DNA from 3 places in the Saccharopolyspora sp. NPDC045941 genome. Region 3 is predicted to be linked to each of the others. Evidence: riboswitches for the same ligand, from Rfam matches in the RefSeq annotation. Region 3 holds a riboswitch; each other region holds the start of a gene.
What was found. A riboswitch is a leader RNA that binds a small molecule or an ion and turns the genes downstream of it on or off. The one in region 3 is predicted to bind S-adenosylmethionine.

Region 1 (10,304 bases), on a different contig from region 3:
CTCAGTAGAACCGGACGGGTCCAGCCCGTCACAGCTGGCAACGAGTGGTCGTCGGCGTCGTCCGGCGGCAAGCGGGGTGGTACCGCGGATCTCGTGCGGGCATGCGCGCGAGGTGTCGTCCCCGCGTGGGCACCGGAGTTTCGGTGACCGTGCGGCGGAAACGACACACCGCGAGGAGCACAACCGCGATGGCTTATCCCAAGGTTCAGTTCGGCGACGCCGGTGAGCGCGGCGTGGCAGCCCAGCCCGTGTTCCCCGAGATCGAGCGCCAGGTGCTGGATTTCTGGGCCGACGACAAGACCTTCCAGGCCTCGGTGCAGGCCCGCGAGGCCGGCGCCAACGGCGCCAACGAGTTCGTCTTCTACGACGGGCCGCCGTTCGCCAACGGGCTGCCGCACTACGGGCACCTGCTGACCGGCTACGTCAAGGACGTGGTGCCGCGCTACCAGACCATGCGCGGCCGCCGGGTGGAGCGCCGGTTCGGCTGGGACTGCCACGGGCTGCCCGCCGAGGTGGAAGCGGAGAAGCAGCTCGGCATCACGTCGAAGTCCGAGATCGAGCAGATGGGCGTCGCCGCGTTCAACGACGCGTGCCGGGCCTCGGTGCTGCGCTACACCGCCGAGTGGGAGGACTACGTCACCCGGCAGGCCCGGTGGGTGGACTTCGACAACGACTACAAGACGCTCGACCTGGACTACATGGAAAGCGTCATGTGGGCCTTCAAGACCCTGTGGGACAAGGGTCTGGTCTACGAGGGCTTCCGGGTGCTCTGGTACTGCTGGCGGTGCGAGACGCCGCTGTCCAACACCGAGACCAAGATGGACGACGTCTACCGCCAGCGGCAGGACCCGGCGGTGACCGTGGGCCTGCGGCTCAACGCGCCGGGCAAGGCCTTCGACGGCGCGCTGGCCCTGGTCTGGACGACGACCCCGTGGACCATGCCGTCGAACTTCGCGGCGGCCGTGCACCCGGACGTGGACTACGTGCTGGTCGCGCCGCCCAACGCCACCGAGCGCTACGTGCTGGCCGAGGCGCGGCTCGGCGCGTACGCGCGGGAGCTCGGCGAGGACGTGGCCGAGCACGTGGTGGAGCGGGTCAAGGGGGCCGACCTGCTCGGTGTCCGCTACACACCGCCGTTCGACTTCTTCGTCGGCAACCGCAATGCCCACCAGGTGCTGCCCGGGGAGTTCGTCACCACCGAGGACGGCACCGGAATCGTGCACATCGCGCCGTTCGGTGAGGACGACAAGGCCGTCACCGATGCGGCGGATGTCGAGCTGGCGGTCCCGGTCGACGCCCACGGCAAGTTCACCGCCGAGGCTCCGCCGTACGAGGGCCAGCACATCTTCGACGCCAACAAGCAGATCATCCGCGATCTCAAGGACGCCGGGCTCCTGCTGCGGCACGAGACCTACGACCACCCGTACCCGCACTGCTGGCGCTGCGACAACCCGCTCATCCAGCGTCCGGTGTCGTCCTGGTTCGTGGCGGTCAGCCAGTTCAAGGACCGGATGGTCGAGCTGAACCGGCAGATCAACTGGGTGCCGGGGCACATCCGGGACGGCCAGTTCGGCAAGTGGCTGGAGAACGCCCGCGACTGGAACATCTCCCGGAACCGGTACTGGGGTTCGCCGATCCCGGTGTGGGTCTCCGACGACCCGGCCTACCCGCGCACCGACGTCTACGGCTCGCTGGACGAGCTGGAGCGCGACTTCGGGGTGCGGCCGGCGAACCTGCACCGCCCGGAGATCGACGACCTGACCCGGCCGAACCCGGACGACCCGACCGGGAAGTCGACGATGCGCCGGGTGCCGGAGGTGCTGGACTGCTGGTTCGAATCCGGCTCGATGCCGTTCGCCCAGGTGCACTACCCGTTCGAGAACTCGGAGTGGTTCGAGCACCACTACCCGGGCGACTTCATCGTCGAGTACAACGGCCAGACCCGCGGCTGGTTCTACCTGCTGCACGTGCTGGCGACGGCGCTGTTCGACCGGCCGGCGTTCACCAACGTGCTGGCGCACGGCATCGTGCTGGGCGACGACGGCCTGAAGATGTCGAAGTCCAAGCGCAACTACCCGGACGTCAACGAGGTCTTCGACCGCGACGGCTCCGACGCGATGCGCTGGTTCCTGATGGCCAGCCCGATCCTGCGCGGCGGCGACCTGGTGGTCACCGAGCGCGGCATCCGGGACGCGGTGCGCCAGGCGGTGCTGCCGCTGTGGAACTCCTGGTACTTCCTGGCGCTGTACGCCAACGCCGAGGGCGTCTCCGGTGAGTCCAAGGTGGACAGCGAGCACGTGCTGGACCGGTACATCCTGGCCAAGACGCACGAGCTGGTCGGCGACGTGCAGTCCGCAATGGACTCGTTCGACCTCGCGGGCGCCTGCTCGGACGTGCGGGACTTCCTGGAGGTGCTGACCAACTGGTACGTGCGCCGGTCCCGCGACCGCTTCTGGGCAGGTGACCTGGACGCGATCAACACGCTGCACACCGTGCTGGAGGTGACCAGCCGGGTGGTCGCGCCGATGCTGCCGCTGACCGCGGAGGCGGTCTGGCGCGGGCTGACCGGCGGCCGCTCGGTGCACCTGGCGGACTGGCCGCTGGTCGACGAGCTGCCCGCGGACGCCGCGCTGGTGACCGCGATGGACGAGGTGCGCCAGGTGTGCTCGTCGGTGTCGAGGCTGCGCAAGTCCAACAACCTCCGGGTGCGGTTGCCGCTGGCCAAGCTCGTGGTCGCCACCCCGGACGCGGAGGCGCTGCGGCCCTTCGCGGACCTGATCCGCGACGAGGTCAACGTCAAGGACCTGGAGCTGAGCACCGACGTCGCCGCGCACGGTCACTTCGAGATCGCGGTGAACGCGCGGGCCGCCGGTCCGCGGCTGGGCCGCGACGTGCAGAAGGTGATCAAGGCGGTGAAGTCGGGCGAGTGGCAGCGCACCGGCGGCACCGTGGTCGCGGCGGGCATCGAACTGCAGGAGAACGAGTTCGACGAGCGGCTGGTCTCCACCGACCCCGGCGCGGCCTCGGCGCTGCCCGGCGGCAAGGGCCTGGTGGTGCTGGACACCGAGGTGACCCCGGGGCTGGCGGCGGAGGGCCTGGCCCGCGACGTGGTCCGCGTCGTCCAGCAGGCCCGCAAGGAGGCGGACTTCCAGGTCTCCGACCGGATCGCGGTGGCGATCTCGGCCCCGGCCGAGGTCCTGTCGGCCGTCGCCGAGCACCGCGAGTTCATCGCCGCCGAAACGCTGGCGAACGCGGTCGAGTCCAGCGACGTGGCGGACGGCTTCACCGGCACCGTCGGTGACGGCACCGAGATCAAGATCGGCGTCGCCAAGGCCTGATCCCGCGAGGTCGAGGGCGCTTCCCGCCGGATTTCCCGACGGGAAGCGCCCTTCGCGCTTCCGGGGTCGGTGTGACCAAGGCCGCTCCCACGATCCGGGATTGCTGTTGTCCGGTGCCGCGGCGGTTTTCTAAGGTCCGTAGTCGAAGGTCATGAGTGCCAGCGTCAAGCCCCGGCTTGCTGGCCGGCAACCCTCCAACCGCGGTGGGGTGCCCCGGGTGAGGACCTGGCCGGTCGTGCAGGGCGATCCGGCAAGCGCGGACCCCTCCTGGGCGGGTCCGATGAGGCCCCCGAGGAGGCCGTCATGTCTTCTGCCGTCATCGACATCCCGAAGCAGTCCGATGTGGACTACCGGATCCCCGCTGTCGTCGGCCGCTCGCTGCAGGTCCCGCTGGTCACCGGCGAGCACATCGGATACGCGAACCTCGACCACGGGGCGAGCGCGCCTTGTCTGGAGCCGGTGCAGTCGGCGGTGGACGAGCTGCTGCCCTGGTACGCGAGCGTGCACCGCGGCGCCGGGTTCGCCTCCCAGGTGTGCACCCGGGTCTACGAGGGTGCCCGGGACAAGCTCCGGACCTTCGTCGGCGCCCGGCGAACCGACTCGGTGATCTTCACGCGCAACACCACCGACGCCCTCAACCTGCTGGGGCGGGCGCTGCCGCGCGGCACCTCCGTCGTCGTCTTCGACACCGAGCACCACGCCGCGCTGCTGCCCTGGTCGGGTCCGCGGGTGCGCCGCCTGCCCGCGCCGGAAACCCCGGCGGACGCGGTCGCCGCGCTCGACGCCGCGCTGGCCGAATGCCCGGAGGGGCCGCGGCTGGCGGTGATCACGGGCGCCTCCAACGTCACCGGCGAGGTGTGGCCGGTCGCCGAGCTGGCGAAGGCAGCGCGGCGGCGCGGGGCGCGCACCGTGCTGGACGCCGCGCAGCTCGCGCCGCACCGGCCGGTGCGGATCGGCGAGCTCGACGTCGACTACGTCGCGATCTCCGGGCACAAGCTCTACGCGCCGTTCGGCGCGGGCGCGCTGATCGGCCGCGCGGACTGGCTCAACGCCGCCGAGCCGTACCTGGCGGGCGGCGGCGCGACCCGGCTGGTGCAGGAACGGTCGGTCAGCTGGACGACCGGGCCGGAGCGGCACGAGGCCGGTTCGCCGAACACCGTCGGCGTGCACGCGCTGGCCAAGGCCTGCGAGACCCTCGCGGCCAACTGGCCGGACGTCGTCGAGCACGAGGAGACGCTGCTGCGCCGGCTGCGGGCCGGGCTGCGCGGCGTGCCCGGGCTGCGCGAGCTGCGGTTGTTCGACGCCGATCACGACCGTGTGGGCGTGGTGAGCTTCACCATCGACGGTCAGGACCCCGGCCTGCTGGCCGCGGCGCTTTCCGCGGAGCACGGGATCGGCGTCCGCGACGGCTTGTTCTGCGCGCACGTGGCCACGCGGCGGCTGCTCTCGCGGGCGGGCTCGGACGCCGACCGCGCGGTGCGCGTCAGCGTCGGGCTGGGCACGACGGCGGAGCACATCGACCGCCTGGTGAACGCGCTGCGGCGGCTGGTGGCAGTGGGTCCGGTCTGGCGCTACGAGCAGGTCGACGGCCGCTGGGCACCGGTCAACGACCCCCGCCCGCTGCCGGACTTCCTCGGCTGACACCAGGCTCCGTTTCTCCTGGTCAAGACCTGTGAGTACGTCGTGCTGCTATAGCAACACGATGTACTCACGGGTCTTGTTCTTGGTCTTTGAAGCGCCGAAGGCGCTTAGCCCACCTCCGCAACTTGCACCGCCGCGGGTTCTCAGACGTCGCCTGGCGAGGACAGCCCCAGCGCCGCGTATTGGACATACGTAAGTCGGGGATCCCGGAGTCCAGGCGGCGTCTGAGGTTCCGCTACCTGCACTGCTACGCAAAACGAGTCTGGAAACAGCCCAACGTGTTCAAGGGCGCATCGCGGGGAGTGGTCCTGCCGGACCGCGTGCGGGCGGGTTCAGGGACAATGGCTGGCGTGAGCACCGAGCAGTCCTCCCCGAGGGAGTCCTCAGCAGAGCAGGCGGGCACCGAGCCGACCCCCGCGGAACAGGCACCCGAGACGCAGGCCGAGGCGGCGGAGCCGCCCAAGCGCGCCTCCGGGAAGCTGCTCGGGTTGCTGGGCGGGGTCGCCGTGGTGGCCCTGGCCATCGACATCCTCACCAAGGTCGCCGTGGTCGCCAACCTGGAGGGCAAGCAGCCGGTCGAGTTGTTCGGCGGCCTGCTCTACCTCGACGTGCTGCGCAACCCCGGTGCCGCGTTCTCGCTGGCCACCGGCATGACCTGGCTGCTCGCGCTGCTCGCCATCGCGGTCGTCGGCGTGATCATCTGGCTGGCGCCGAAGCTGCGCTCGCCGGGCTGGGCGGTGGGGCTCGGCCTGGTGCTCGGCGGCGCCTGCGGCAACCTGGTCGACCGGATCTTCCGCGCCCCCGGACCGCTGCAGGGGCACGTGGTGGACTTCCTGTCGGTGTTCGCGCCGGGCGGCGCGGTGTGGCCGGTGTTCAACATCGCCGACTCCTGCATCGTCTGCGGCGGCATCCTGGTCGTGCTGATGTCGCTGCTGGGCCGCGACTACGACGGCACGGTGCACCGCCAGAAGAAGGCAGCGCAGTCGTGAGCGATCTTCGAACGCTGCCGGTTCCCGACGGGCTGGACGGCATGAGGGTCGACGCGGGCCTGTCGAAGCTGCTCGGCCTGTCCCGCAGTGCCGTCGCCTCGCTGGCCGAGTCCGGTGACGTGATGGTCGACGGCAACCCGGCGGGCAAGTCGGACCGGCTGGTCGCCGGGGCCTGGCTGGAGGTGACGCTGCCGCCGGCGCAGCAGCCGCTGCAGGTCGTCGCGGTGCCGGTGGACGGGCTCAGGATCCTGCACCAGGACGACGACATCGTCGTGGTCGACAAGCCGATCGGCGTCGCCGTGCACCCGAGCCCGGGCTGGGAGGGGCCGACCGTGGTCGGCGGGCTCGCCGCCGCGGGCGTGCGCATCGCGACCTCCGGAGCCTCGGAGCGGCAGGGCGTCGTGCACCGCCTGGACGCGGGCACCACGGGTGTGATGGTCGTCGCCAAGAGCGAGCACGCGTACTCGGTGCTCAAGCGCGCGTTCAAGGAACGCACCGTGGACAAGCGGTACCACGCGGTGGTGCAGGGGCATCCGGACCCGAGCCGCGGCACCATCGACGCGCCGATCGACCGGCACCCGCGCCACGACTACAAGTTCGCGGTCGTCACCGGCGGCAAGCCCAGCGTCACCCACTACGAGACGGTGGAGGCGTTCCGCGCGGCGTCGCTGGTGGACGTGAAGCTGGAAACCGGGCGCACGCACCAGATCCGGGTGCACTTCGCGGCGATCAAGCACCCCTGCGTCGGCGACCTGACCTACGGCGCGGACCCCGTGCTGGCCCGACGACTCGCTATTACCAGGCAGTGGCTGCACGCGCGCAGCCTCTCCTTCGAGCACCCGTCCGGCGGCTGGGTCACGTTCGAAAGCGACTACCCCGCCGACCTGCAGCACGCGCTGGACGAGCTCCGCGGTCAGGACGGCTGAGCCGGGTACGGTGGCGGACAAGCCTGTGAACGAGCAAGGGGGCTTGATGGCACAGTCGAGGTCGTTCGATGGGTCGGATGCACCGACGCCGCCCAGCGGCATGCCGGTATTCGACGCCGGAGCCGACGCGGACACGCCGCCGGCCGGTTTCACCAGCCTCGGCGACGTGATCAGCGCGGAGGACGTGGGGAAGGCGGCGCCGTCGGTGCTCGGCGCGCCGGAACCGAACCAGGCGGGGGGCGAAGCGGGGGACTGGCCGACGCTGGAGTACCGCAGCCGCACCAAGCCGGAACGCCCCAAGCGCAACAACCCGCTGAACATCTTCCGCCGCGGCAAGGAGTCGTGAGCCCTTCGGGCAGCCGTGGCAGGAAGAGACTCACGGCCCCTGGGTTGGCTCACGTCCTACAGCGGCTGTTTCGACTTGGGTGACGCGTGGGCTTTTGTTCTTGAAGCGGCGTAGCCGCTTAGCCCACCTACGCAACCGGCACCGCCGCGGGTTCTCAGACGTCGTCTGGCGAGGACAGCCTCGACGCGTCGTATTGGGCATACGTGTGTCGGGGATCCCGGAGTCCAGGCGGCGTCTGAGGTTCCGCCACCTGCACCGCCAGGCAAAAGGAGTTCGGAGAAAAGCTCTACAGCGCCTTGAGCTCTTCGACCACTTCTCGCACCGAGGTCTTGGCGTCGCCGAAGAGCATCGTCGTCTTCGGGTCCGTGTAGAGCGGGTTGTCCACGCCCGCGAAGCCCGCCCGCATCGAGCGCTTCAGGACGACGATCGCCTTCGCCTGGTCGACGTTGAGGATCGGCATGCCGTAGATCGGCGAGTTCGGGTCGGTGCGGGCCGCCGGGTTGGTGACGTCGTTGGCGCCGATCACCAGCGCGACGTCCGCGCGGGCGAACTCGTCGTTGATCTCGTCCATCTCCTTGAGCTGCTCGTAGGGCACGTCGGCCTCGGCGAGCAGCACGTTCATGTGGCCGGGCATCCGGCCCGCCACCGGGTGGATCGCGTAGTCGACGGCAACCCCCTTGTCCGCCAGCAACTTCGCCATGTCCTGCACCGCGTGCTGGGCCTGCGCGACCGCCATGCCGTAGCCGGGCACCACGATCACCTGCCCGGCGTAGGCCAGCTGGATCGCCACGTCGGCCGCGCTGACCGAGCGGACCGTGCCGTCGGTGGCCGCCGGGGCCACGGCCGCGCCGCCGCCGAAACCGCCGGCCACGATCGACGGGATCGACCGGTTCATGGCCTTGGCCATCTGGTCGGTGAGGATCGAGCCGGACGCGCCGACCAGCATGCCCGCCACGATCATCGCGGTGTTGCCCAGCGCCAGCCCGGCCGCGGCCGCCGACAGCCCGGTGAACGCGTTGAGCAGCGATACCACCACCGGCATGTCGGCCCCGCCGATCGGCAGCACCACCGCGATCCCGGCCAGCCCGGCCAGCACCAGCACCGCCACGATCAGCAGTTCCGCGGTGCCGCCGAGGCCGATCGCCACGGCGCAGCCGATCGCCCCGGCCAGCAGCAGCACGTTCAGCGGCATCTGCAGCCGGCCGACGGTGATCGGACGCCCCGGCACGATCTCCTGCAGCTTGCCGAAGGCGACGAGCGAACCCCAGAACGAGATCGAGCCGACGATCGCCGCGAACAGCGTCGAGATCGGCACGAACGCCGGTTCGCCCTGGAACCCGGTGGTCTCCCGGAACTCCACCCACGCGGTGAGCGCCACCGCGCCGCCGCCGACGCCGTTGAACAGCGCGACCATCTGCGGCATCGCGGTCATCTTCACCCGCCGCGCGGCGGGCACGCCGATGACCGTGCCGAGCGCCAGGCCCAGCACGATCAGCCACCAGTTGCCCAGGCCCGGGGTGAGCAGCGTGGCGACGACGGCGACCACCATGCCCGCCGCCGCGATCGCGTTGCCGCGGACCGCGGTGCGCGGGCCGGTCAGCCCCATCAGGCCGTAGATGAACAGCGCGAACGCCAGGATGTAGAGCACCGAGCGCAGGGTGATCACTTGTCGGCACCCTTCCGCGTCGCCTCCGGCTTCCGCTTGAACATGCCCAGCATCCGGTCGGTGACCAGGAATCCGCCGACGACGTTGATGGTGCCGAACACGATGGCCACCAGCGCCAGCAGCTGCGAGCCGAGGTCCTCCACCCCGGATCCGAGCACGAGCACGCCGCCGAGCAGCACGATGCCGTGGATGGCGTTGGTGCCGGACATCAGCGGTGTGTGCAGCGTGTTCGGCACCTTCGAGATCACCGCGAAGCCGACGAACCCCGCCAGCACCAGGACCGCGAGATCGGCCAGGAACATCGCCCCTCCTCCCGTTCGCCTATGGACGCTCGTTGACGCTCATGCCGGGTCCGGACAGGTGATGCAGGCGGCGGCGAGGACCTCGTCGGTGAGGTCGGGGGCGAGGCGGCCGTCGACGAGCATCAGCTCCAGGAGAGCCTGGACGTTGCGGGCGTAGAGCTCGCTGGCGTGCTCCGGCATGCTCGCCGGGAGGTTCAGCGGCGCCGCGATGGTGATCTCGTGGCCGACCACGGTTCGCCCCGGCTCGCTGAGCTCGCAGTTGCCGCCCGTCGCGCCCGCCAGGTCGACGATCACGCTGCCCGGCCGCATCCGGCGCACCGCCTCCGCCGGGACCAGCTTCGGGGCCGGCCGGCCCGGCACCAGGGCGGTGGTGATCACCACGTCGAAACCGGCGATGGCCGAGTTGAGCCGGTGGGTTTGCTCGGCGCGCTCGTCGTCGGTCAGCTCCCGGGCGTAGCCGCCCTCGCCGACCGCCGAAACGCCCAGGTCCAGCCACTTGGCGCCCACCGAGCGCACCTGGTCGGCGACCTCCGGTCGCACGTCGTAGCCGGTGGTGCGGGCGCCGAGCCGCTTCGCGGTCGCCAGCGCCTGCAGACCGGCCACCCCGACGCCGAGCACCAGCACCGACGCGGGCTTCACGGTGCCCGCCGCGGTGGTCAGCATGGGGAAGAACCGGGTGCATTCGCTCGCCGCCAGCAGCACCGCCCGGTAGCCCGCGACGTTGGCCTGCGAGGACAGCGCGTCCATCGACTGGGCCCGGGAGATGCGCGGCACCGACTCCAGCGCGAAGCCCCGCACCCCGGCGGCCCGCAGCCGGTCGGCGATGTCCGGATCGGTCAGCGGCGCCAGGAACCCGATCAGCGCCGACCCGGGCGACAGCCGGGCGATCTCCGCCTCGGTCGGCGCGTTCACCTTGACCACGACGTCGGCGGACCACGGGTCGCCGATGGTCGCGCCCGCCTTGGCGAACGCCTCGTCCGGGATCAGCGCGGCCTGCCCGGCGCCGGCCTCGACCACGACGCCGAGGCCTTGCGCGCACAACCGCTCCACCACGCCCGGGACGAGCGCGACCCGGCGTTCACCGGGCACCGTCTCG
Region 2 (10,304 bases), on a different contig from region 3:
GACCCACCCGAGAGGAGTGACGTGGCAGCCACCGAGAACGCCCGACGGCTGGCTCTGATCGCGGCGCAGGCCGCGGCGGACAAGAAGGCCACCGACGTGGTCTTGCTCGATGTCTCCGAGCAGCTGGTCATCACCGACTGCTTCCTGATCGCATCCGCGCCCAACGAGCGGCACGTCGAAGCGATCGTCGACGCGGTCGAGGAGAAGCTGCGCGCCGCCGGGTCCAAGCCGGTGCGCCGCGAAGGCGCGCGCGAGGGCCGGTGGGTCCTGCTGGACTTCGTCGACGTCGTGGTGCACGTCCAGCACTCCGACGAGCGCGCCTTCTACCAGCTGGAACGGCTGTGGAAGGACTGCCCGCGGATCGAGTTCGAGGACCAGAGCGCGCCCGCCGAGGCGGACTCGCCGGACACCGAATCGTGAGCCTCGACCAGCTGGTGCTCTGGCGGCACGGGGAGACCGACTACAACGCGACGGGCCGCATGCAGGGGCACCTCGACAGCTCGCTGACCGAGACCGGTCAGGAGCAGGCCCGGCGCGCGGCGCCGGCGATCGCCCGGTTCGCCCCGGACGCCGCGCTCAGCTCCGACCTGAACCGGGCCCGCACGACGGCGGCCGCGTTCGTCGAGGTCAGCGGGGCTTCGGTGCGGCTGGAAAAGCGGCTGCGCGAGACGCACCTCGGGGAGTGGCAGGGGCTCAGCGTCGCGGAGGTCGAGCAGGACTGGCCTGGGGCTTTGAGCACGTGGCGAGCGGACCCGACGTGGGCGCCGCCGGGCGGCGAGTCCCGCGTCGAGGTGGCCGAGCGCGCGCTGGAGGTCGTCGAGGAGCTCGACGGGAAGCCGCACGGCTCCGCGTTGCTGTGCGCGCACGGCGGGCTGATCACCGCGCTGACCGCCAAGCTGGTCGGCCTGCCGCTGGACCTGTGGCCGGGTCTGGGCGGCATCGGCAACTGCCACTGGGTCGTGCTGAAGCGGCGCGGCGGCGATGACGGTCGCTGGCGGCTGGTCGCTTTCAACGCCGGGGTCGAGGGCTGATCGCGTTCTGCCCGTGACGTCGTAGGGTTGCGGCGTGCCCATTGCAGTCGTCACCGATTCGACGGCGTACCTACCTGCGGGATACGCCGCGCAGTACGCGGTGCGGACCGTTCCGTTGCACGTCAGCGTGGATGGGGCCGCCGCGATCGACGAGTCGGATTTCGGTCCCGGCGATCTCGCGCGCGCTTTCGACCGCAAGCACCGGGTCACCACTGCTGGTGCGACGCCGCAGGAACTGGCGCAGGCATATCAGGACGCGTTGGACGGCGGCGCCGACGGCGTGGTCGCGGTGCACCTGTCGCGGCAGTTGTCGGGCACCTGGGACGCGGCGCGGCTGGCCGCGCGCGAGGTCGACCCCGAGCGGGTCCGGGTCGTCGATTCCCGGTCCACCGCCATGGGGCTGGGTTTTTCGGTGCTCGCGGCCGCCGAGGCGGCGAAGTCGGGTGCCGTGCTGACCGAGGTGGAGCGCGTCGCGGCTTCGACCGCCGAGCGCACGACGACGTTGTTCTCCGTGCAGACCTTGGAATACCTGCGGCGTGGTGGGCGGATCGGGACCGCTGCGGCGGTGTTGGGCACCGCGTTGGCCATAAAGCCGCTGTTGCACGTGCACGACGGTCGCATCGACGCGTTGGAGAAGGTGCGCACGACCACCCGGGCGATGGCCCGGTTGCTGGAGATTTCGTTGCGCACGGCGGATTCTCGGGCCGCGATCGCAGTGCACCACCTGGCCGCGCCGGAGCGCGCCGAGCGGCTCGCCGGTCAGATCCGCGCCGAGCTCGGTGATTCGGTGGATTGCGTCGTTTCGGAGGTGGGCGCGGTGATCGGCGCGCACATCGGGCCGGGCGCGGTGGGTGTCGTGGTGCTCCCGAACGGGTGGCGTTCGGACGCCTGAAAACCTTTCGACTGGCGGATTCCACACCTTCGAGCTGAATCCGTCGCCGATCTGATCCACAGTGGTCTTATCTACGAAAAATAAAGCTGCGGAACGACTTTCGTCTGCTCTACCGTCGACCGCATGTTTGACATCCGGAGTTTTCGTTCCAGTGCAGACGAATTCGAAGAACTAGACCCGCGAAGCAGGCTGCAGACCCTGCAGCGGCATGCGTCCCGTGATGATCCGGCGGAGCGCGCCGGTCCGAACTACTCGGCGCCGCCACCGGATACCGGATCCGGCTCACCTTGGCGGCGGCTGGCCGAGAGGTGGCTACCCGAGCCCTTGCTGAGGTCCAGAGTGGACCCCGGTCGAATCGGTGTGCTCGCGCTCGCCCTGGCGTCCTTGGTGGTGCTGGTCTGCATCGTGGCCGTGACGTGGGCCGGTCAGCCCACGGCGGAACCCGCGCCGCCGCCGATCGTGCCGCCGCCGGCCCCGGTCACGACGGCGGCGCCGCCGGAGCTCGTGGTCAGCGTCGTCGGCCGGGTGACTCGCCCGGGCCTGGTCACCGTGCCGCCGGGCGCCCGGGTGGCCGACGCCGTCGCGTCGGCCGGGGGCCCACTGCCGGACACGGACCTGACGGGTCTCAACCTGGCCCGCCGGCTGACCGACGGCGAGCAGCTCTACGTCGCCGTGCCGGGGGCGCCGCAGCCCGGACAACCCGGCGGCGACGGGAAGGTCGATCTGAACATCGCGACGGAGGACGAACTCGATGAACTACCAGGCATCGGCGAGGTCACCGCCAAGCGGATCGTGCAGTGGCGGGCCGAACACGGCCGCTTCGACTCGGTGGAGCAGCTGAAGGAGGTCGGCGGGATCGGCGAAACCCGGTTCGACCGGTTGCGGGAGGTGGTGCGGGTGTGATCGCGAGGCTCGACCTGCGCCTGGTCCCGGCCGCGCTCGCGGTCTGGGCCGTGACGTTGACCGGATTGCTGGCGGGCTGGGTTCCGGCCGCGGTCGTGGCGCTGCTCGCCCTGCTGGCCGCGCCGCTGGTGTGGAAGGCGGTACGCGCCCGGCCGGTCGCCAGGGGCGCCCTCGTGGTCCTGCTGCTGGCGGGCGTTGCCGCCACCGGGATCGCGGTTCGCGTCCACGCCGTTGAGCACCATCCGGTGCGGCTGGCCGCCGGACACGGCGAACGGGCGACGCTGCGAGTCACGTTGACGAGCGCGCCGACCCCGTTGCGCGGCGCGTCCTTCGGAGCCCGGCGAGCGGCGGACAGGTCGTTGGTCCGCGCCGAGTTGCAGGCAGGCGAGTTGGCCGGGCGTCGGGTGCGGGCAGGCGGCGCGGTGGTGCTGCTTGTCCCGACCGAGCAGTGGCGGAACCTCATTGCCGGACAACAGGTAACGGCGACCGGCAAGGTCTCCCCGCCGCGTGCCGGTGAGCTCACGGTCGCGGCTTTCCAGGTGTTCGGCCCACCGGCCGACGTCGCGGCCGCGCCGGGCTGGCAGCGCGTCGCGGAGGACTTGCGGGACGGCCTGCGGCGGGTCTCGGCCGACGTGCTCGGCCCGGCCGCCGCGGGGCTGCTGCCGGGGTTGGTGGTCGGCGACACCGGTCGGCTGCCGCCGGAGGTGGAGCAGAACTTCGAGACCGCCGGGCTGTCCCACCTGACGGCGGTTTCGGGCGCCAACCTCGCGATCGTGTGCGGCGCGGTGCTGGTGCTGCTGCACCTGGTCGGCGCGGGGCCGGTCATGTCGGCCGTGGGTGCGGGCGCGGCGCTCGTCGGGTTCGTCATCCTGGCCGGACCGGAACCGAGCGTGTTGCGCGCGGCGGTGATGGGCGCGATCACGTTGCTCGCATTGGTGCTGGGCAGGCAGCGGTCGGCGTTGCCGGCGCTGTCCGCGAGCGTGATCGGCTTGCTGCTGCTCCTGCCCGACCTGGCGACCAGCGCGGGGTTCGCGCTGTCGGTCGCGGCGACCGCCGGGCTGGTGCTGCTGGCGCCGGTGTGGTCGTCGTCGCTGCGGGCGAGGGGAGTGCCGGTCGGGTTGGCCGAAGCGATCGCCGTGCCGCTGGCGGCGCACGTCGTCACGGCTCCGTTGATCGCGGCGCTCTCCGGCGAGGTCAGCCTGGTGGCGGTACCGGCGAACGTGCTGGCCGGGCCCGTCGTCGCACCGGCGACGGTGTTCGGCGTCCTGGCCACCGTGGTGGCGCCGGTATCGGCCTGGTCGGCCGGCGTGTTCGGCCGGCTGGCGGCGCCGGAGCTGGAGTGGATCATCCTGGTCGCCGAGCGGGCGGCGGCGGTTCCCGGCGCGGCGTTCGACTGGCCATCGGGCACCGTGGGCGGGATCGCGCTCGCGGTGATCGCGGCGGTCGGGCTGATCGCCTTGCGCGGCAAGCGGATTCGCCTGGTGGTCGCGGTGGGGCTGCTGCTCGTGGTGCTGGTCGTGGTGCCGGTGCGCACCGTGCTGCCGGGCTGGCCGGTGCCGGGCTGGAGCATGGTCGCGTGCGATGTCGGCCAGGGCGACGGGCTGGTGCTGGCCACCGGTCGCCCGGACGAGGCGGTGGTGGTCGACGCCGGGCCGGATCCGCAACGGGCCGCGGAATGCCTGCGGCGGCTCGGGATTCGCCGGATCCCGCTGGCGGTGCTCACCCACCTGCACGCCGATCACGTGAGCGGGCTCGCCGCGCTGATGGGGAAGATCCCCGTCGACGCGGTCGCGATCGGCCCGCTGCGGCAGCCGGCGTGGGCGATGGACGACGTCGAGAGGGATGCCCGCGCGCACCGGGTTCCGGTCGTGCCGCTGTTGTCCGGGCAGCGCGCGGTCTGGCCGGGGCTCGTCCTGGACGTGCTCGGCCCGGACCCGGTGCTGGCCCGCACGCAGTCGGCCGACGACGCCAACGACGCGTCGATCGTGCTGCTGGCGACCACCCCGGCCGGCCGGGTCCTGCTCACCGGCGACGTCGAACTGCCCGGGCAGGGGCGGCTGGTGTCTTCCGGTGCGGATCTCCGGGCCGATGTGCTCAAGGTCCCGCACCACGGATCCCGTTACACCGCACCGCGTTTCCTGCAAGCAGTGCGCCCGAGGCTGGCCGTGATCAGCGTCGGCGCCGGCAACACCTACGGGCACCCCAGCCCGTTCATCGTCGACAACCTCGCCCGTGCGGGCACGAAAGTGCTGCGCACCGACCAGGAAGGAGATATCGCGATCCTGCCCGGCCCGCAGGGCCCCCGCTACGTAGCCCGGGGCGACCCGCTGCGCGCAGGCGAGCCATAGGACGAGGCGACCCGAGCGTCCGCTGTCGTCCCTTGTGGACGAAAGCGCGGCGCCACCGCCGTGCGGTGACGCCGCGCCCTCGAATCAGGTCGTCTGGTCGGCTCAGAGGCCGAGCGCCTGGTTGACCGCTTCGGTGGTCGGCGCGACGGTGGCCTTCGGGCCGATCTGGTCCTGCACCGCGTCCAGGGTCTTCAGGCCATCACCGGTGATCAGCAGCACGGTCTCGGCATCCGGGTCGATCTTGCCCGCCTCGATGAGCTTCTTCGCCGTGGCCACGGTGACCCCACCGGCCGTCTCGGCGAAGATGCCCTCGGTGCGCGCCAGCAGCCGGATGCCGTCGCGGACCTCGTCGTCGGTGACGTCCTCGATGGCGCCGCCGGTCTTGCGCACGATGTCGAGCACGTAGGGGCCGTCGGCGGGAGCGCCGATGGCCAGCGACCGGGCGATGGTGTCCGGCCGCACCGGCTGGACCACGTCGTGGCCGTTCTTGTACGCCGTCGACACCGGGGAGCAGCCGGTGGCCTGCGCGCCGAAGATCCGCACCGGGCTCGGCTCCACCAGGCCGACCTGGCCGAGCTCGTTGAATCCCTTGTAGACCTTGGTCAGCTGCGAGCCGGAGGCGATCGGCACCACGATCTGCTCGGGGATGCGCCAGCCGAGCTGCTCGGCGACCTCGAAGGCGAGCGTCTTCGAGCCTTCGGAGTAGTAGGGCCGGACGTTGACGTTGACGAACGCCCAGTCCTCGTGCTCGGCGGCGAGCTCGGTGGCCAGCCGGTTCACGTCGTCGTAGTTGCCGTCGACGGCCAGCAGCGAACCGTCGTAGACCGCGCTCATCAGGATCTTGGCGCGCTCCAGGGTCTTGGGCACCAGCACCACCGAGTCCCAGCCGGCGCGGGCCGCGGCTGCGGCCACCGCGTTGGCGAGGTTGCCGGTGGAGGGGCAGGCCAGCACCTTGAAGCCGAATTCGCGGGCGGCGGCCAGCGCCACCGCGACGACGCGGTCCTTGAAGGAGTGGGTCGGGTTGCCGGTGTCGTCCTTGATCCAGATCCGCTTGACGCCCAACGCCTTCGCGAGGTTGTCGGCCCGGATCAGCCGGGTACAGCCCGGGTCGGTGTTCGGGTGCTCCTCGACGTTGGAGGGAACCGGGAGCAGCTGCTTGTAGCGCCAGATGGAACGCGGGCCGGCCTCGATGTCCTCGCGGCGGATCCGGCCGAAGTCGTACGCGACCTCGAGCGGGGAGAAATCTTCCAAGGAGACGAATTCCGGGGCCAGCGGCTGCCGGTGGCCCTCTTCCTTGGACACCAGTTCGACGGCATTGCCCAGGTCGTAGGTCTTCTTCGCCGAATTCTGGGCATGGGCGGCAGCGGTCATCGCGAGGTCCTCTCCTCATCTGTCCCGCGGACGGGTCGGAATTGGCACCGCTTTCGTCAGAGACCTCGCGGGTGAAATCACGATTCGCTGACGAACGGTTGCCGGGGCTTCATCGGGCCGTTCCCTCTGCCCCTCTGGATGAGCTATTCGGTTGTGCCGGCAACGCTAGTGGACCGCGCCGGGTTCTGGCCAGCACGATCCAGATGGCGGGACAGTCGCGGGTGCGTGCGACGATGCGTGCATGAGCGCACCGGCCGTGGTCCCCGATCCGCTGCATCTGGTTATCGGAGACGAAGAACTGCTGGTGGAACGCGCGCTGTGGGCGGCCGTCGGAGCGGCCCGCGCCGTGGACCCGGAGGCCGAGCTGCGCCGGGTGAAGGTGAGTGAGCTCACTCCTCCGGAGTTGGCGGAGCTGCTCAGCCCGTCGTTGTTCGCCGAGGGCCGGGTGCTGGCCGTGGAGTCCGCGCAGGACGCGGGCAAGGAGATCGCCGAAGCGCTGCTGACGTACGCCCGGCAGCCGGCGGACGGCGTCACGCTCGTCGTCGTGCACACCGGTGGCGGCCGGTCGAAGCACGCCAAGGAACTGCCCAATGCGCTGCGCAAACTCGGCGCGCGCGTCACCGAGTGCAACAAGATCACCAAGCCCGCGGAGCGGGAGGCGTTCGTCCGCGACGAGGTGCGCCGGGCCGGCGGGAAGACCGATGCGGCCGGCGTGGCCGCGCTGATCGAATCGGTCGGTTCGGACCTGCGCGAGCTGTCGGCCGCGGCGACGCAGCTGGTCGCCGACACCGGCGGCAAGGTCGACGAGACGGCGGTGCGCCGCTACCACCGCGGGCGCGCGGAGGTGACCGGGTTCGCGGTCGCGGAGAAGGCGGTGACCGGTGATCGGGCGGCGGCGCTGGAGGCCTTGCGGTGGGCCGTGCAGCTCGGCGTTCCGCACGTGCTGATCGCCGATGCCCTCGCCGATTCGGTGCGCACCATCGGCCGGGTCGCCGCAGCGGGCGGCCGGAACGATCCGTTCCGGCTGGCGGGCGAGCTCGGCATGCCCGCGTGGAAGGTGAAGAAGGCGCTGGCGCAGTCCCGCGGCTGGAACGCATCGAGCCTCGCGCAAGCGCTGCAGGCGGTCGCGGAGGTCAACGCCGGGGTCAAGGGCATGGCCGCTGACGCCACCTACGCCCTGGAGCGGACCGTCCTCCGGCTCGTGGAGCTCCGCAACCAGCGTTCGTGACCCGCGCTTTCCCGTGAATGCAAACGGCCCCCTCCCCGTGGCGGGAAGGGGGCCGGAAGCTCGGCCTCAGCTCAGAGCTGGTTGGCGCGCTGCGCCAGCGCGGACTTCTTGTTCGCGGCCTGGTTCTTGTGGATGACGCCCTTGCTGGCGGCCTTGTCCAGCGCGCGGCTGGCGGCCTGCTGCAGCTCGATGGCCTTGTCCTTCTCGCCGGCGTCAGCGGCCTCGCGGAACTTGCGGATGGCGGTCTTGACCGCGGACTTCACGGCCTTGTTCCGCTGCCGGGCCAGCTCGTTGGTCTTGATCCGCTTCATCTGGGACTTGATGTTGGCCACTGTGGCGCCTCTTCTCAGTCTGTTGCATCGATCGTGCCGCGCTGTTGTCGGCGCTGCCCCAGGGCAGATTTCCTCCACGGCGGAATGCCGCACGGCACGGTCGTCCATGTTAACAGCGGCCACCTGCGCCGATGGTGGCGGGCGGGACCGGGCGACGGCGGTCACATCGGCTCGGATCCCGCGCCTGCGGACCATAGGGTCACTCTTCGTGCTCGATGCGTTGAACTGGCCCGGATTCGCGGAACTTTCCCTGGCCGGGCTGTTGTTCCTCTGCTGCGCCGCGTTCCTGGCCGGGGCGGTCGACGCCATCGTGGGCGGCGGCGGCCTGATCCAGCTGCCCGCGATGCTGCTGCTCCTGCCCGGCGGCGAGGTGATCTACTCGCTGGCCACGAACAAGGTGGCGGCGATCGCCGGGACAGCGGCCGCCGCCCGGACGTACGCGAAGCGGACGCCGATCGACTGGCAGGCCGCGCTGTCGATGGCGATCGTCGCCCTGCTCGGGTCGCTGGGCGGAGCCGTCCTGGCCGATGCGCTTCCGTCGCAGGTCCTCAACGTCATCGTGCTGGTCGCGTTGGCCGTCGTCGGCATCTACACCTGGCGCAAGCCCGAGCTGGGTTCGTCCGATGCGCCGCGCTTCGAGCGGCGCGCGCAGCTGCTCGTGATGCTCGCCGGCGGCGCCCTGATCGGCTTCTGGGACGGCATCGCGGGGCCCGGCACCGGCTCGTTCCTGGTGTTCCTGCTCGTCGGCCTGGTCGGTTTCGCGTTCGTCACGGCATCGGCGACGGCGAAGGTCGTCAACGTCGCCACGAACATCGGCGCGCTCGCGTTCTTCGTCCCGGCGGGCAAGGTGCTGTGGGGCCTGGCGCTGGTGATGGCCGCGAGCAACATGGCGGGCAGCGTCCTCGGCGCGATGGTCGCCGCGAAGCGCGGATCCGGATTCGTGCGGCGGGTTTTCCTGACGGTGGTCGTCGGGCTCGTCATCAGCCTCGGCTGGAAGCTCGCCGCGGGCGTGTAGACGCGGGAATCGGACGGAGTAATATCAACGCCTGGTTGTGCCTAGGGTTCCGCTCCCGCTCCGCTGCAGGTCACCACAACTAGGAGCGCGGGGGACCGGTCCGAGCGGCACCGGCGATCGCGGAAGGAGTGCGGTCGCACATCTGACGGGACAAAAGCCTGGAGGAACCCGGATGCCGCGCGCCCGCGTGGCACGGAGAGGGTTCCCATGGGCCTGGCCGCCGTTCTCCTCGTCGTCACCGCCGCGTTCGCGCACGCGGGGTGGAACTTCTTCGCCAAGCGCGCCGGGTCGGCCGGCACCGGGTTCGTGTGGCTGACCGCGACGTGCAGCGCCGTGCTGTACCTGCCGGTGGCTGCGGGATCGCTGTTCTGGACCGGGATGCCCGTGCTGGGCGACTGGCTGCTGGGCGTGCTGGTCAGCGCGGTCGTGCACCTGGCGTACTTCCTGCTGCTGCAGCGCGGCTACGCGGTCGGCGACATGTCGGTGGTGTACCCGCTGGCCCGCGGCACTGGCCCGATGCTGGCGATGATCATCGCGGTGGTGGTCCTGGGGGAGCGCCCGGGCTGGCTCGGGGTGCTCGGCGGGCTGCTGGTGGTCGCCGGGGTGTTCGTGATCGGCCTGTCCGACGGTGTACCGCGTTCCGGCGCGAGCCTGGCGGGCGTCGGTTTCGGCCTGCTGACCGGCTCGCTGATCGCGATCTACACGGTGTGGGACGCGCACGCGGTGACGGGCCTGGCGCTGTCTCCGCTGGTGTTCGACTGGACGAGCAACTTCGCCCGCTCGGTGATGCTCAGCCCTTACGCGGCGACCCGGCGGACCCAGATCGCACGCACGTGGCGGGAGCACCGCCGCGAGATCCTGGCGGTGGCGTTGCTGTCGCCGCTGGCGTACATCCTCGTCCTGTTCGCGATGCAGCTCGCCCCGGTGAGCCTGGTGGCCCCGGCCCGGGAGCTGAGCATCGTCCTGGCGGGCCTGCTGGCCTGGCGGCTCCTGGGCGAAGCCCAGCCGACGCGCCGGATGACGGGTGCCGTGGTGGTCCTGGCCGGGGTTGTGCTCCTCGGCATCGCCTGATGGCCCCGGTTGCTCGGCGGCCATCGGTCCGCGCGGGTAGAAACGGGGCATGGAGGTCTTGAACAGCCGATTGATCCTCCGGCCGCGGGATTGGCAGCGGTCGTTGCGGTTCT
Region 3 (10,304 bases):
GATCGGCGAGCTCCATCCAGCGCATTTCGACCTCGTCCTTCTCCTGCTGGAGCCCGCGCAGCTCCGCGTTCAGCTCCGCCAGCCGCTCCGGCGCTGTCGCGGCCTCCGCGAGCTTCTCGTGCAGCCGCGCTTCGCGCTCCGCGAGCTTGTCGAGCTGACGCTCGCAGCGCGCGAGGTCCTTGCGCGCCGCGTGCTCCTCCGCTCCGGAGAGCCCTCGCGGCTTCGCCGCGTCGGTCGCCTGCTTGCCGACGCTGCCTTCGGCCGCTTCCAACAGCGACTGACGCCGCTGCAGGTACTCGTCGATGCCGCCCGGCAGGTGCGTGAGGCCGCCGTCGCCGAACAGCGCGTGCACGCTGTCGCACACGCGCTCCACCAGGTAGCGGTCGTGGGAGACGACCACCAGCGTGCCCGGCCAGGTGTCGAGCAGATCTTCGAGCTGCTGCAGGGTGTCGATGTCGAGGTCGTTGGTGGGCTCGTCGAGGATCAGCACGTTCGGCTCGGCCATCAGCAACCGCGCCAGCTGCAGGCGCCGGCGCTCGCCGCCGGAGAGGTCTTCGACGGGCGTCCACTGCCGTCCCTTGCCGAAGCCGAAGCGCTCGCCGAGCTGCGATGCGGACAGCTCGTACTTGCCGAGGGTGACCCGCTCGGCGACGTTCTCGATCGCCTCCAGCACCCGCCAATGCCCGGGCAGGTCGTGCAGTTCCTGGGTCAGGTGCGCCAGCCGCACCGTCTTGCCCTCGATGCGCTTGCCCGCGTCGGCTTCGCGTTCGCCGGCGAGCAACTTCAGCAGCGTCGTCTTGCCGGAGCCGTTGACGCCGACCAGACCGATCCGGTCGCCGGGGCCGATGCGCCAGGTGACGCCGTCCAGCAGCGTGCGGTCGGCGATCCGGAGGTCGACGTCCTCCAGCTCCAGCACCGTCTTCCCGAGACGGCGCTTGGCGAACGCCACCAGCTCGACGGTGTCGCGCGGCGGCGGCACGTCGGCGATCAGGGCCTCGGCCGCCTCCATCCGGTACCGGGGCTTGGAGGTGCGGGCCTTCGCGCCGCGCTGCAGCCACGCGAGTTCCTTGCGCGCGAGGTTCTGCCGCTTCTCCTCCGCCTGCTGGGCGATGCGGGCGCGTTCGGCGCGGGCGAAGACCCAGTCGGCGTAGCCGCCTTCGTACTGCTCCACGCGGCCCTGGACGACCTCCCAGGTGCGGTTGCAGACGGTGTCCAGGAACCAGCGGTCGTGGGTGACGATCACCAGCGCGCACTTGCGCTCCAGCAGGTGATCGGCCAGCCAGTGCACGCCCTCGACGTCCAGGTGGTTCGTCGGCTCGTCCAGCACCAGCAGGTCCAGATCGCGCACCAGCGCGGCGGCCAGCGCGACGCGGCGGCGCTCGCCGCCGGAGAAGTCGGTGACCGGGGTGTCCAGGCCGAGACGGGTCATGCCGAGGCCGCTGAGCACCGAGCGCACCTGCGGGTCGGCGGCCCATTCGTGCTCGGCGCTGAAGCCGTGCGGGTCGAGCACCGCGTTGCGCACCGTGGAGTCGGCGGGCAGCTCGGTGCGCTGCGTGACGACGGCCATCCGCAGGTCGCGGCTCTGGCTGGCCCGGCCGCTGTCGGGCTCCGCGAGGCCGGCGAGCACCTCCAGCAGCGTGGTCTTGCCGCCGCCGTTGAGGCCGACGACCCCGATGCGCTCCCCCGCCGAGACCCCGAGCGAGACGCCGTCCAGCAGCGGGCGCACGCCATAGCTCTTGCTGACCGATTCCAGATTGACCAGGTTCACCATCGGGTGTTCGTCTACTCCATCAACTGCGTTGCGTGATCACGGGCTGGGCCCAGGCCCGAGTTTCGATTGAAACTGCAGACCGCGGTCCTAGGCGTGCAGTTTCAATTGAAACTGCACTTCAGGCGTGGACCTGGGGCGGGGTGGGGCGGTGAGCGGACTCTTCGGAGACCACCCGGGCTCCCGGGACGGGGCCGTGGGCGACGCGGACCGTGCGGCACACGCCCGCGCCGGAGAGCTCGGCCGCCACCCGGACCGCCGAATCCGCGTCGGTGCAGAGGAAAGCGCAGGTCGGGCCCGAGCCCGAAACGATCCCGGCGAGCGCGCCCGCCTGCACTCCCGCGCGCAGCGTGCGCCGCAGCCCGGGGCGCAGTGACACGGCCGCCGCCTGCAGGTCGTTGCCCAGCAGCAGGGCGAGCTGCCGCGGGTCTCCGGAGGCCAGCGCCTCCAGCAGCGGCTCGACCTCCCCGACGCGGTTCGGCTTCGACTCCGCCCGCAGCCGGTCGAGTTCGGTGTAGACGCCGGGCGTGCCCAGCCCGCGGCGATCGAGCGCGATGACCCAGTGGAAGGTGTGCCGCGCCAGCACCGGCACGAGCCGCTCGCCGCGGCCGGTGCCCAGCGCCGTGCCGCCCTGCAGCGAGAACGGGACGTCGCTGCCCAGCTTCGCGGCGATCTCACTGAGGTCGTCGCGCCCCAGCTCCAGCCGCCAGAGGTGGTTCAGCGCCAGCAGCGTCGCCGCCGCGTCGGCGCTGCCGCCGGCCATCCCGCCGGCGACCGGGATGCCCTTGTTGATCGACAGCCGCACCCCGGGCTCTTCCGGATCGCGCCCGCTGTGCTCGGCGAGCAGCTGCACGGCCTTCCAAGCCAGGTTGCTGGGGCCGGTGGGCACCGAGTCCGCACCATCGCCGTGCACGTCGATGCCGGGTTCCTCGGCGACCAGCACGGTGACCTCGTCGGTCATCGACAGCGCCTGGAAGACGGTGACCAGCTCGTGGTAGCCGTCCGGGCGCGGGTCACCGACCGACAGGTGCAGGTTCACCTTGGCCGGGACGCGAACGGTGATGGGTGTAGGAACCACGGAGAGCACTCTTAGAGCGTACGTGTAGAGGAAACCCCGCCGCCGACTTCCCTGCGTATTAGAACCTATCCAGACCCACCTTGCGGAGCGGTGCGGGTGGCGGAATCTCAGACGCCGTCTGGTCTCCGGGATCCCCGACACACGTATGCCCAAGACGACGCGGCGGGGACTGGCCTCGCCCAGTAGCCCAGAAGGGCGAGCACAGCCTGAGAACCCGCGGCGGTGCGAGTTGCGAGGGTGGGCCAAGCGGCTGCGCCGCTTCAAGAACAAAGCGGAAAATGCGGTGAAGGGCGCTTCCCGGCGATCAACGCGCCGGGAAGCGCCCTCCAGCGCGGATGCTGCGATCAGGCCGCCGGGATGACCGCGACGCCGCCGTACTTCTGGTTGATGAAGTCCTTGACCTGCTGGGACCGCAGCAGCTCGGCGAGCTTCTGGATCCGCGGGTCCTTCTCCAGCGCCGGGCTGGTCACCAGGCCGTTGGCGTAGGGGTTGTTCTCCGGGCTCTCCACGAGGACCGGGTTCTGCAGGTTCGCCTTGATCGCGTAGTTGCCGTTGACCACCGCGGCGGCGGCGTCATCCACCGAGCGCGGCAGCTGGTCCGGCGACAGGTCCTTGAACTTGATGTTCTTGGGGTTCTCGGCGATCGCCGACTCCAACCGGGTGCCCACCGCGGCGTCCGGCTTGAGCTTGATCAGGCCGCCCTGCTCCAGCAGCTTCAGGCCGCGGAACTGGTTCGCCGGGTCGTTGGACAGCGTGACCGTCGCGCCGTCCTGGACCTCCTGCAGCGACTTGACCTTGTTGGAGTACACCGCGAGCGGCTCCAGGTGCACGGCCTGGATCCAGACGAAGTCGCCGCCGCGCTGCTTGCGGTACTCGTCCAGGTAGGGCTGGTGCTGGAAGTAGTTCGCCTCCAGCTCGCCGTTCGCGACGGCCTCGTTCGGCCGGTTGTAGTCGTCGAACTTGACGATCTCGATGTCGAGTCCGGCCTGCTTCGCCAGGTTGTCCTTGACGTATTCCAGGATCTCGCCGTGCGGCGTCGGGCTGACCGCGACCCGCAGCGGGGCGTTCGGGTCCGAGGAGGCCTGGCCGCCGCCTCCGCACGCGGCCAGCACCACGCCGGCCGCGGCCACCAGGGCGGCAAAACGCAAACGCATCAGAGTTCGTCCTTTCTGGACAGTGGTTGGGAGGTCGTCCCAAGCAGGAAGAGTTTCGGGCGGGCGTCGCCCACGAGGTCAGCTCGTCGCGGTCCGGCGCCGGTCGACGAGCTTCGCGGTCCGGTCGGTGATCAGCTGCATCGCGAAGGCCAGCACGCCGAGCACGACCACCGATCCCCACAGGATCCGGTCGTCGTAGCCCTGGTAGCCGTCCTGGATCGCGGTCGTGCCCAGCCCGCCGCCGCCGATCGCGCCGGCCATCGCGGCATAGCCGACCAGCGCCACGGCGGTGACGCCGACCGCGCCGACCAGCGCGGCTCGCGCCTCGCCGAGCAGCACCGTCCACACGATCCGCAGCTTGCTCGATCCGGTCGTGATCGCAGCCTCGACCACGGTGAAGCTGACCTCGCGCAACGCGTTCTGCGTCAGCCGCGCGAAGAACGGGATGGCGCCGATGGTCAGCGGCACGATCACCGCGGTGCTGCCGATCGACGTGCCGATCAGCAGCCGGGTGAACGACGCCAGCACCACCAGCAGAACGACGAACGGCACCGAACGCACCACGTCGACGACCACGCCGAGCACCCGGTACAGCACGGGCTTCGGGTTCAGGCCGACCGGCGAGGTCAGGTGCAGCAGCACCCCGAGCGGCAGGCCTCCCAGCACCGCCAGCAGGGTCGACACCAACACCATGTAGAGCGTGTCGATCGTCGCTTCACCAAGAATTCCAAGGACCTCCGACCAGGGGGTCACATCACTCACGCAGCAGCTCCGTCAACGCACACCGGGGCGCGTCGCACATGCGCGTCCCGCTCGACCATCCACTTCAGGGCCGCCTCGGCTCGCTCGCCGGTCAGGCCCACCTTGAACTTCGCCACGGGCGTGTCACCCAGCCTGGTCAACCCGCCGCCCAGGATCGCGAGCTCGACCCCGAACCGGCCGGCGGCCTCCGGCAGCAACGCGCCGACCGCGGCGAAACCGACCAGCACGACCTCGGCGACGACGTCGTGCCTACCGCCGGGCCGCAGCGAATCGCCCTGGTCAGTGCCGGGCAGCAGCGTGTCGCCCACCCGGCTGCCGGGCTCGGCGACGAGGTCGATGACCTTGCCGTGCTCGACCACCCGGCCGTCCTCCAGCACCGCGACGTCGTCGGCGATCTTGCGCACCACGGCCATGTCGTGGGTGACCACCAGCACGGTGACGCCCAGTTCGGCGCGGGCGCGGTCCAGCACCGTGAGCACCGAGTCGGTGGTGCTCGGGTCGAGCGCCGAAGTCGGCTCGTCGGCCAGCAGCACCGACGGCTTGGCGGCCAGCGCACGCGCCACCGCGATCCGCTGGCGCTGCCCACCGGAGAGCTGGTCGGGGTAGACGGAGGCCTTGTCGGTCAGGCCCACGAGGTCCAGCAGCTCGCCGACGCGAGTGCGTCGCTGCGGGCCGCTGACACCGGCCGCTTCCAGCGGCAACGCGACGTTGCCCGCGGCGGTGCGCTGGCGCAGCAGCGAATCGCCTTGCGGCACAACGCCGATCTGGCGACGCGCCGCGCGAAGCGCCTTGCCGCCGAGGGAAACGAGGTCGGTGCCGTCGACGCGGATGGCGCCGCCGTCCGGCTTCTCCAGCAGCGCGATGCACCGGGCCAGGGTCGACTTGCCGGCCCCGCTCGGACCGACCACCCCGCACACCGCACCGGCCGAAACCTCCATCGACACGCCGTCGAGGGCGCGGACGGTTCCGTTGTTGTGCTGGAAGGACTTGGTCAGGTTCTCAACTGTGATCACGATCGGCTCCACATCAGCTCGCGACGGCCGCGCGCACGACAGGGCGGCAGGCCAAGGAACTCCGGAAAGGGAGGAAGAGCTGGGTCACATCTCGCGACGACAGGCGGTGGTGGTGCGACGCCCGTGGTCGATGACGCGACGCTGCGTCAGCAGCCTCCGGATGTGGTTCTGCCGGGATCGGACCAGCTGAGCTCGGGTCTGACCCGCAGGCGGGCTGGCTAACAGCGCGTTGGAATCCACAACAACTCCATCGGTCCTGGCGTTAGCACCTGCCCATCGGGTGGTTGCTGCGGCGTCGCGGAGCCAGGTCTCTCGGCCGCTCGGGATGGATTTCCCGAATAGTAGAACCCACTGGCGGATTCCAGCGCAAGTTGATAGTCGTCACTTTCCGAAATCGTCCGTCAAATCACACACCCGGACGAGCGGGAATTTTCCTGGCGCGCCAGGTGTTCTCGGTGACTCCGAGTAGTGGATCGACCTCGGTTGGCAAGCGCCCGGACGGGTGGTTCAGCGACCGCTCTCGGTAGCCGCGGCCTCCGCGATGCGCGCGAAGTCGGCGATCTCCAACTGCTCACCGCGAATCGACGGATCCACCCCGGCGGCCCGGAGGACTTCCTCCGCGCGCGCCGCGGACCCGGCCCAGCCGGACAGCGCGGCGCGCAACGTCTTGCGCCGCTGGGCGAACGCCGCGTCCACCACCCGGAAAACCTCCGCGCGCGGCGCGGTCGACGGCGGTTCGACGCGCTCGAACGACACCAGCCCGGAGTCCACATTGGGCACCGGCCAGAACACCTTGCGCGGCACCGGACCCGCGCGCCGCACGTCGGCGTACCACGCGGCCTTGGCGCTGGGCACGCCGTAGACCCGGCTGCCCGGCTTGGCGGCCATCCGGTCGGCGACCTCGGACTGCACCATGACCAGGCCGTGCCGCAGGCTCGGCAGTTCGGCCAGCAGGTGCAGCACCACCGGCACGGCGACGTTGTACGGCAGGTTCGCGACCAGCGCGGTCGGCGGCGCCGGGAAGTCCGCGGCGGTCACCCGCAGGGCGTCGGCCTCGATCACGGTGAGCCGGCCGGCCAGCGCCGGGGCGAACTCGGCGGCGGTGCGCGGCAGCCGCGCCGCGAGCACCGGATCGATCTCGACGGCCGTCACGGCACCGGCGGCGGGGAGCAGGGCGAGCGTCAGGGAGCCCAGGCCGGGGCCGACCTCCAGCACGACGTCGTCCGCCGTGACCGACGCCGAGGCCACGATGCGGCGCACCGTGTTCGGGTCGTGCACGAAGTTCTGGCCGAGCTTCTTCGTCGGGCGGATGTCGAGCTCCTCGGCCAACCGGCGCACGTCGGCCGGGCCGAGCAGAGTCGCCTGCTGGTCGTCCACACGGAAAAACTACCCGCGCCCCGAAGCCACCGTCCCCGCACCCCGACCAGCAGAACCACGAAAGGCACCTACCACCGGATCAGCCGGCGAGAGGCGCCCTTCATCTCGCGCAGCTCACATGATCGACGCCCGGGCGAAGCCGCTTCGATCATCCGCTCACCCGCGACGCTCAGTCCGCGTGATCGAAAGCCGCCGCAAGCGGCGTAGCCGCTTAGCCCACCTGTGCAACCGGCACCGCCGCGGGTTCTCAGGCGTCGTCTGACGAGGACAGCCCCGACGCGACGTATTGGACATACGTGCGTCGGGGATCCCGGAGTCCAGACGGCGACCGCAATTCCCGCAGGGGGGCCGCCACATGCACCGCCACGCAAAATGCGTCTGGAATACCGCTTGTCAGCCGAGGCCCAGCTTGGAGGAGCAGCCCGGCCAGGCTCCGTAGCCGCCGCCGCGGGCCGCGCGGACCTTCTCCGCGACCGCGATCTGCTGCTCGCGGCTGGCCTGGTGGGGGTACGGCGCGTACTGGTCGCCGCCGTAGGCGTCCCAGGTGGACTTGTTGAACTGCAGGCCGCCGTAGTAGCCGTTGCCGCTGTTGATCGCCCAGTTGCCGCCGGCCTCGCACTGCGCCAGCTTGTCCCAGACCCCGCTGTTCGGCGGCTGCTTCCCGCCAACGCGCACGACCTTGGGCTGCGCTTCCTTGGTGATCTTCTCGCCGACGGCTTCCCGGCCGGTCTCGTCGCCGTTGCGCGTGGTGACCCGGGTGAACACGATCTTCTCGCCGGGCACGCCGGGGAACTCGACCCGCTCCTCGCCCTTGAACATCGTGTTGTCGACGATCTCCTGCACCGGGGGCGCGACCGGCATCGTCACGTTGATGACCGTGCTGCCGGTGCGGTCGATGCGGATCTCGGCGCCGGTGACCAGCCGCTGGTCGCCGCCGGGCGTGATCGTGTCCTCGGGGCCGAGTTCGAGCTTCTGCTCCTTGACCAGCTCGTCGATGTTGACGGCGGTCGTGGTCAGCTGCCGCGGCTCGTTGCCACCGTCGATGACGGTGATGTTCTTGCTGGTCTTGACGACCAGGTCCAGGCCCTGCTCGGGCACGGCCATGGTGCGGTCGGCGGAAAGCCACGCCCCGTCGGCCTGCACGCCGAGCTGGCGCAGCGCCTGGTCCACCGTGACCGAGCGGACCCATTCCTCGCGCGGCTCGCCGTCGACGGTCAGCTTCAGCAGCCGACCGCGGTCGAGGGTGATGGTGTCGCCGTGGCTGACCTTGGCCTGCGGCGAGGGGCTCAGCGCGTCGTGCTGGCCGACGGCGATGCCCTCGTCCTCGAGCACGTCGGCGACGGTGCCCTCGTAGGTGCTGACGGTGCGCTCGTGCCCGTCGACCTCGACGGTCACCGACTTGTCCATCGCGGCGGCCGCGCCGCCGGTGCCGGTGAGGGTGAGCAGCACGCCGGCCACCGCGCCCTTGAGGAAGCGCCGCTTCCAGGTGGCGATCGCGTCGACGACCTCCTGCGGCGGGGTGTCGTCCTCCTCCGCCTCCGGCAACGCGTCCGGGATGACCAGCGGCGGCAGCACCGTGGTCTCGGCGTTGATCAGCCGGATGACCTCGTCGACGTCGATCTCGGCGGTCGCGAGCATGTCCGCGGCGTCCGGGCCGAGAACGTCGTAGATGTCCGCCGGGGTGATCTCGAGCGAGCCCGGCGGGAAGCTCGGGTGGTCCTCGGCCGGGTACCGCTGCGGCTCCGGGCGGTCCAGGAGTCCGACTGCGGTGTGCTGCTCGGCCTGGACCGGGGTGAACCAGTCCGTCGCAGGCTCGAAGGATTCGGCCCAGTAGCCGTCGTCCGACCGGTAGGCATGGCCGGGATAGCTGGGCTCGCCGCGTCCGTTCACAGGGTCGTTACCTCCCGAAGGCGGAAGTCGCGCTCGCGTGATGCGGAGCGGAGGTGGCGTCGGGCGAGACCCATGTCGTCGCTCAACTCCCTCGCTCCTCGCGTGCACACAACCTTCGTGCTTCGTGTCTGTATCCGACTCCCGCAGCCAAGCGCCGTCCTAGCCGACCGAGGCTCCGTTGCCCACGGCCCGCTTCCCCGACGTACACCGGCGAGACTTACGGGCGTTCCCCATGACTGGTTGTCATCGGTTACGAGGCCGAGACTTTAGCGTGATCAATGCAGCCAGCCAAGGACCCCGATCAGGCTTGTGATCTGCGTTACACTGATTTGCCGAGCAACCGAGCACGATCAGTAAGCGAGATCGCCCGCATTTGGTCCGTTCGGGGGTACCGTCGCCGTCCCGTTAACTGGGCGACCAGGCTCTTGGGTGACATATCACACGCCCCCGACACCTGCGGTTTCCATGACCGGCACGCGGTTTCCGGGCCGGGAACCGGACCCGGCCCGAGCACTCAACGCGCTCGGGCCGGGCCTCCCTCCCCTCACCCGAGGGATCTGTGCCCCCGCAGCGAGTTGATCACCTCATCGCGGCAGGCCCAGCTTCCGCGCGCACGCGGGCCAGGCGCCGAAGCCGCCGCGCGCCACGCGCAGCGCCTCCGCGATGACGATCTGCTGCTCCCGCGACGCCCGGTGCGGGTACTTGTGGAACCGGTTGCCACCGTGCGCGGCCCAGGTCCGGCGGTTGAACTGCAGGCCGCCGTAGTACCCGTTGCCCGTGTTGGCGGACCAGTTGCCGCCCGACTCGCACTTCGCGAGCCGGTCCCAGACGCCCGACCGCGCGGCCGGCGGCGCGCTCGGAGACGCCGCCGCCATCGGCGCCGCACCGCAGACCACGATGCTCGCCACTACCGTCGCCTTCGCGAACAAACCGAACTTCATCGCAATCCTGACTGCCGTGCCTCCGGGTAGGAGGTTCTCCGCCCAGCGGGGCGGAATTTCGGGGTGCTGGCCCCCATCCCGGCTTCCGATGTGGACGGTAGGGACGACGTAGCGGACTGCAAGCGGGCGCGATTCGGCGCGCAGTAGCAAAGAACTGCGAGTGAAAGGAATACGGGTGGGGTTACGCCTGATCGAGCCGGAACACTCGCTCGGCCGTGGCCGTGGTCGCCACCACGAGTTCTTCAAGCGTCATTCCACGGAGTTCGGCAAGATCCTGAAGGGTGTAATTGACGCAGTACGGCTCGTTCGGGCGTCCGCGGA

Region 1: linked by a shared signal. The riboswitch ahead of AC07FN_RS20185 (aminotransferase class V-fold PLP-dependent enzyme) and the one ahead of AC07FN_RS31935 (methionine ABC transporter ATP-binding protein) in region 3 are both predicted to bind S-adenosylmethionine.
Region 2: linked by a shared signal. The riboswitch ahead of thrC (threonine synthase) and the one ahead of AC07FN_RS31935 (methionine ABC transporter ATP-binding protein) in region 3 are both predicted to bind S-adenosylmethionine.

What each region holds. Positions count from the first base shown of each region.
Region 1 covers NZ_JBWKKU010000023.1:62,783-73,086, forward strand. Annotated here, with positions in the region: gene ileS (isoleucine--tRNA ligase) at 189-3,338, shown strand; SAM riboswitch class IV at 3,486-3,601, shown strand; gene AC07FN_RS20185 (aminotransferase class V-fold PLP-dependent enzyme) at 3,642-4,979, shown strand; gene lspA (signal peptidase II) at 5,321-5,968, shown strand; gene AC07FN_RS20195 (RluA family pseudouridine synthase) at 6,010-6,894, shown strand; gene AC07FN_RS20200 (hypothetical protein) at 6,941-7,240, shown strand; gene AC07FN_RS20205 (NAD(P)(+) transhydrogenase (Re/Si-specific) subunit beta) at 7,527-8,906, opposite strand; gene AC07FN_RS20210 (NAD(P) transhydrogenase subunit alpha part 2) at 8,903-9,208, opposite strand; gene AC07FN_RS20215 (Re/Si-specific NAD(P)(+) transhydrogenase subunit alpha) at 9,248-10,304, opposite strand, start outside.
Region 2 covers NZ_JBWKKU010000001.1:213,547-223,850, forward strand. Annotated here, with positions in the region: gene rsfS (ribosome silencing factor) at 22-420, shown strand; gene AC07FN_RS00960 (histidine phosphatase family protein) at 417-1,031, shown strand; gene AC07FN_RS00965 (DegV family protein) at 1,066-1,923, shown strand; gene AC07FN_RS00970 (ComEA family DNA-binding protein) at 2,263-2,826, shown strand; gene AC07FN_RS00975 (ComEC/Rec2 family competence protein) at 2,823-5,174, shown strand; gene thrC (threonine synthase) at 5,277-6,545, opposite strand; SAM riboswitch class I at 6,558-6,690, opposite strand; gene holA (DNA polymerase III subunit delta) at 6,787-7,773, shown strand; gene rpsT (30S ribosomal protein S20) at 7,845-8,105, opposite strand; gene AC07FN_RS00995 (TSUP family transporter) at 8,314-9,120, shown strand; gene AC07FN_RS01000 (EamA family transporter) at 9,328-10,191, shown strand; gene AC07FN_RS01005 (VOC family protein) at 10,241-10,304, shown strand, end outside.
Region 3 covers NZ_JBWKKU010000049.1:49,841-60,144, reverse strand. Annotated here, with positions in the region: gene AC07FN_RS31955 (ABC-F family ATP-binding cassette domain-containing protein) at 1-1,771, opposite strand, end outside; gene AC07FN_RS31950 (4-(cytidine 5'-diphospho)-2-C-methyl-D-erythritol kinase) at 1,890-2,846, opposite strand; gene AC07FN_RS31945 (MetQ/NlpA family ABC transporter substrate-binding protein) at 3,191-4,000, opposite strand; gene AC07FN_RS31940 (ABC transporter permease subunit) at 4,079-4,762, opposite strand; gene AC07FN_RS31935 (methionine ABC transporter ATP-binding protein) at 4,759-5,775, opposite strand; SAM riboswitch class I at 6,020-6,107, opposite strand; gene rsmA (16S rRNA (adenine(1518)-N(6)/adenine(1519)-N(6))-dimethyltransferase RsmA) at 6,283-7,152, opposite strand; gene AC07FN_RS31925 (transglycosylase family protein) at 7,546-9,042, opposite strand; gene AC07FN_RS31920 (transglycosylase family protein) at 9,627-9,983, opposite strand; gene AC07FN_RS31915 (TatD family hydrolase) at 10,165-10,304, opposite strand, start outside.